Regions from separate parts of the Staphylococcus lutrae genome, predicted to be linked through region 2. Evidence: riboswitches for the same ligand, from Rfam matches in the RefSeq annotation. Region 2 holds a riboswitch; the other holds the start of a gene.
The links. A riboswitch is a leader RNA that binds a small molecule or an ion and turns the genes downstream of it on or off. The one in region 2 is predicted to bind lysine.

Region 1: it holds a riboswitch for lysine, as region 2 does, so the genes downstream of both, B5P37_RS11085 (aspartate-semialdehyde dehydrogenase) here and B5P37_RS00700 (amino acid permease) in region 2, are expected to answer to the same signal.

Annotation. Positions count from the first base shown of each region.
Region 1 is NZ_CP020773.1:2,395,079-2,397,572, forward strand. Features, by position in the region: gene B5P37_RS11080 (ABC-F family ATP-binding cassette domain-containing protein) at 1-182, shown strand, start outside; lysine riboswitch at 469-648, shown strand; gene B5P37_RS11085 (aspartate-semialdehyde dehydrogenase) at 845-1,828, shown strand; gene dapA (4-hydroxy-tetrahydrodipicolinate synthase) at 1,836-2,494, shown strand, end outside.
Region 2 is NZ_CP020773.1:134,175-136,668, forward strand. Features, by position in the region: partial or broken gene B5P37_RS00700 (amino acid permease) at 1-1,066, opposite strand, end outside; lysine riboswitch at 1,201-1,372, opposite strand; gene thrS (threonine--tRNA ligase) at 1,423-2,494, opposite strand, start outside.

The DNA.
Region 1 (2,494 bases), 270 kb from region 2:
CTTCTGTCAATGATGGATTAAAATCGTTTAAAGGTTCAATGATTTTTACATCTCACGATTTTGAGTTTATCAATACGATCGCAAATCGTGTTATCGATATTGATGTGCCTAGTGGTTTATCTAAAGAAATCACTTATGAGGCATACCTTGAAGAAAAAGGCATCTTAAAATCAAAAGCGTAACATGTCATTCAATATGACTGATGATAATCCTGATAAGTGTCAATGAAAAAGCTTGTGCGAATACATCCATGTCAAAACCAAATTTCTGACATGGATGATTTTCATATTGTGGGGTTGGCCGTGGCTTTCTTTAAAATGTCAAACTTTATATGGTTGTTGATGTGCGTAAATTAATCACTGTTTCCCCTTCTTTATTCATCTGTGCATTTTTAATTTTTAAACTTTTTGACTTTTCTGTTTACAGAATGAGGGTTTCTATGTATAATGAAATGCATAATAATTGAATAGTTACTGATGAGGCGCATCAATCATAAGTAGATATATAGAAGTCATGTCTGCAAGCATGATATATCGAAAGGGTGAGATGCCGAAATGAACAGTATTGCAGTTACGCGTTCGTTGGATTCTATGGTTAAGAGCTGAGAATCTGTCATTATTGTTAAAATAATGGAGTGCATCACTTGTATATAACAGAAACAAGTTCGCACGCCGAGCTTGTTTTTTTTCAACTATTTCAATGTGAAGTGCTTTGTTATCATTGCACGTATGCTGTTGATTCAACACGTATTCATTGTACGAAGTTGAAACATAAACAGGTGCAACAATTATTATTAGAATAATATGAATATTAAATTTTTGTATTTAAAATGGAGTGAATGGGAATGACAAAAATAGCAGTTGTAGGTGCCACAGGCTTAGTAGGGACAAAAATATTAGAAACACTTGATCGAAAACAAATTGCTTTTGATGAATTAGTGCTCTTTTCATCTGCACGCTCTGCAGGGCAAGAAGTGCAATTTCAGAATAGAACATACATTGTGCAAGAATTGACTGACGACGCAACGGACGGTGATTTCGATTATGTACTTATGAGTGCTGGTGGAGGTACAAGTGCACACTTCGCCCCACTGTTTGAATCACATGGGGCAATCATCATTGACAATTCAAGTCAATGGCGAATGACTGAAGATATCGATCTAGTCGTACCTGAAGTGAATGCCCCTACTTTTAAAAGAGGCATTATTGCCAACCCAAACTGTTCGACAATCCAATCCGTTGTACCACTGAAACCTTTGCAAGAACGGTACGGATTGAAGCGTGTGGCTTATACAACGTATCAAGCTGTTTCAGGCTCAGGGATGAAAGGTAAAAAGGACTTAGAGGACGGTGCGAAAGGGATTGCCCCACAAGCTTACCCGCACCCAATTTATAATAATGTATTACCACACATCGACGTTTTTTTAGAAAATGGTTACACGAAAGAAGAGCAAAAAATGATTGATGAAACAAAAAAAATCTTAAATTTGCCTGATTTGAATGTGACTGCAACATGCGTTCGTGTACCGGTTCAGGATAGCCATAGTGTGCATATGAATGTCACACTTGAGCAGCCGGCCACTGTGGAAGAGATTCAGGCCCTCTTTGATCAAGATGAGCGTGTCGTGTTAGTTGATAATCCTGAAAAAAATGAGTATCCATTAGCGATTCATTCAACAGGGAAAGATGAAGTATTTGTTGGTCGTATTCGTCGTGATGATTCACTAGAGAATACATTTCACATTTGGGTTACTTCAGACAATTTATTAAAAGGCGCTGCCCTTAATGCAGTTCAAGTGTTGGAACAAGTCATTAAATTGAAAGGATGATGATGCTATGTCACATATTTTTGAAGGAACAGGTGTTGCATTAATAACGCCTTTTACTAATGGCGAAGTGGACTATGAGGCGATAAAGAAACATGTGCGTTTTCAAATTGAGAACGGCATTCAATCCATTGTGGTCAATGGGACAACAGCTGAAAACCCGACATTGACATCAGAAGAAAAAGACCGCATTTTAATGACGGTGATTGAAGAAAATGCACAGCGTGTCCCTATTATTGTTGGCACAGGGACAAATAATACAGCGCAATCGATTGCAGCGTCTTTACGTGCGAAAGAACTTGGTGCGGATGCCATTATGCTCATCACGCCCTATTATTTAAAAACGAGTCAACGAGGGTTAATTGCCCATTTCGAAGCGATTGCAAATGCTGCCGAACTTCCGGTTGTCCTTTATAATGTGCCATCACGTACAAATAGTACGATTGAGATCGACACACTAGTGAAATTAAGTGAGAATCCATATATTGTTGCATTAAAAGATGCAACGAATGATTTTGAATATTTGCGTGAAATTCAAGCGCATATTGATACAGATACTTTTGCTTTATATAGTGGTAATGATGATAATATCGTCACTTATTATAATCGTGGAGGCCATGGCGTGATTTCTGTTCTTGCCAATGTCATTCCAAATGCATTTCAACAGAT
Region 2 (2,494 bases):
GCTGTCGATATCATAGAAATCAATGGTGTCCCGTTTTTATTCGTACGACTAAACACTTTAGAGGCTAGTCCATCTTTCCCCATTGAATAAAGCATACGTGTACTTGCATACATTCCCGAATTCCCAGCTGACAACACCGACGTTAAAATAACGGCATTCATGAAAGAAGCAGCGAATGCAAGACCGGCATTTTTAAATACGAGTGTAAATGGAGAGGTCGCAATGTCGTCCCCTCCCCCATCAATGCAGATGAGTTATAAGGAATTAACATACCAATAATAAAAATCGCTAAAATATAGAACAACAAGATTCTCCAAAACACTTGTTTTATTGCTTTTGGTACGGCACGTTGTGGGTTTTCAGACTCCCCAGCCGTTATTCCGACAAGTTCCGTGCCTTGGAATGAGAAACCAGCGACTAAGAATACACCAAACACGACTAACAGACTTCCACCAAAACCATCGCCTAGGATCGGTCCATCGCCAGTTGTGAATGTGTCAAAACCAACTGCTTTTCCTCCCATAATCCCAAGAATTGTCAACAATCCGACAATAATAAAGATGATCACTGTTGCCACTTTAATAAACGCAAACCAATATTCACTTTCACCATAGACTTGAACAGAGAGTGCATTCAAACTAAAGATGATCAACATAAATAGGCAACTCCATGCCCAGGAAGGTAAAAACTGTAGCGGTTCCCAATATTGAATCACCTGTGCCGCAATCGTTACATCTGCTGCAACAGTAATCACCCAGTTAAACCAATAATTCCATCCTAAAGCGAATCCTAAAGAAGGATCAACAAAGCGAGTCGCATACGTACTAAAAGATCCTGTCACCGGGAGATAAGTCGCCATCTCTCCAAGTGAGGTCATTAAGAAAAATACCATGACACCGATAATAGCATATCCTAAAAGTGCACCTAAAGGACCCGCATCATGAATCGCGCCTCCTGAAGTCATAAATAAACCTGTTCCAATCGCACCGCCGATCGCAATCATCGAAATGTGACGATCTTTTAAGTGCCGTTGCACAGACCGATTTTCAATTTTTTCGTTACTCATATAGATTTTCCTTTCCCGATTGTTTAGAGGTTGAGACAAATCTGTACGGCTCACCTTGTCTCTATGTTAAACAACCAAGTGAAATGAAAAGCAGAGCTGACATCTATACGGATGCCACCTCTGCTCATCATTTATGAATTGGTAGCACATCACTGTTGTGACAGTTTAGTGTCTTTCGAACACTAACCCAACAAGGAATGGTGATGGCCACCCCTTATTTCGGCAACTTTACCTTTCACAATTGGAACCGAGTACCATCAATACACCCCAACTGCTACTTATCAAAGCTGCGCCTCTAACGCAATCAAACTATTTATTAATTTCATTCTTTACTATACAGGATTACTTTTCTGCAATCAAGATAATCTTTGTTTTTTCAAACGAATTTCATCAATTAAATCCCAAATAAACGTTTCTTTTTCAACTGTTTTTTGATCTTTAGAACCATATTGACGAACATTGACTTCGTTGTTCTCAAGCTCTTTATCTCCTACGACAAGTTGATAAGGGATTTTTTTCATTTGTGCTTCACGAATTTTATAGCCCATTTTTTCGTTGCGATCATCAATATTCACACGTACCCCTTGTGACTTTAATTCATCATATATTTGACGTGCATAATTATAATGTAACGCATTATTTACCGGAATAATTTCAACTTGTTGTGGCGCTAACCAAGTTGGGAATGCCCCTTTCGTTTCTTCTGTTAAAAAGGCCACAAAACGCTCCATCGTTGATACGACACCACGGTGAATCACAACGGGTTGGTGGTGCGCACCATCTTGCCCTATATAAGTTAAATCAAACTTTTTCGGCAATAAGAAGTCTAGTTGTGCTGTTGATAACGTTTCTTCCTTACCCATCGCCGTCTTAACTTGAACATCCAATTTCGGACCGTAAAATGCGGCTTCACCAATCGCTTCATCATATGGTAAATTCAACTCATCGACCGCTTCTTTTAACATCGCTTCGGCTCTATTCCACATCTCATCGTCGTCAAAATATTTTTCTTTATCCGCTTTATCTCTATAGCTCAAACGGAATTTATAATCTTTAAAACCAAAATCTTCATAAACATCTAAAATCATTTGAACAACACGTTTAAATTCTTCTTTTATTTGATCAGGTCTTACAAAAATATGTGCATCATTCAGAGTCATGCCACGCACACGTTGTAAACCAGAAACTGCGCCACTCGCTTCGTAACGATGCATTGTACCTAATTCTGCAATACGAATAGGAAGTTCACGGTATGAATGCGGTTTATTCGCATAAATCATCATATGATGTGGACAGTTCATCGGTCTTAATACCATTGCTTCGTCAGCATCTAATTGCATTACTGGGAACATGTCCTCTTGATAATGATCCCAATGACCAGATGTCTTATAAAGTTCAACGTTCCCCATTACTGGTGTGTAAACATGA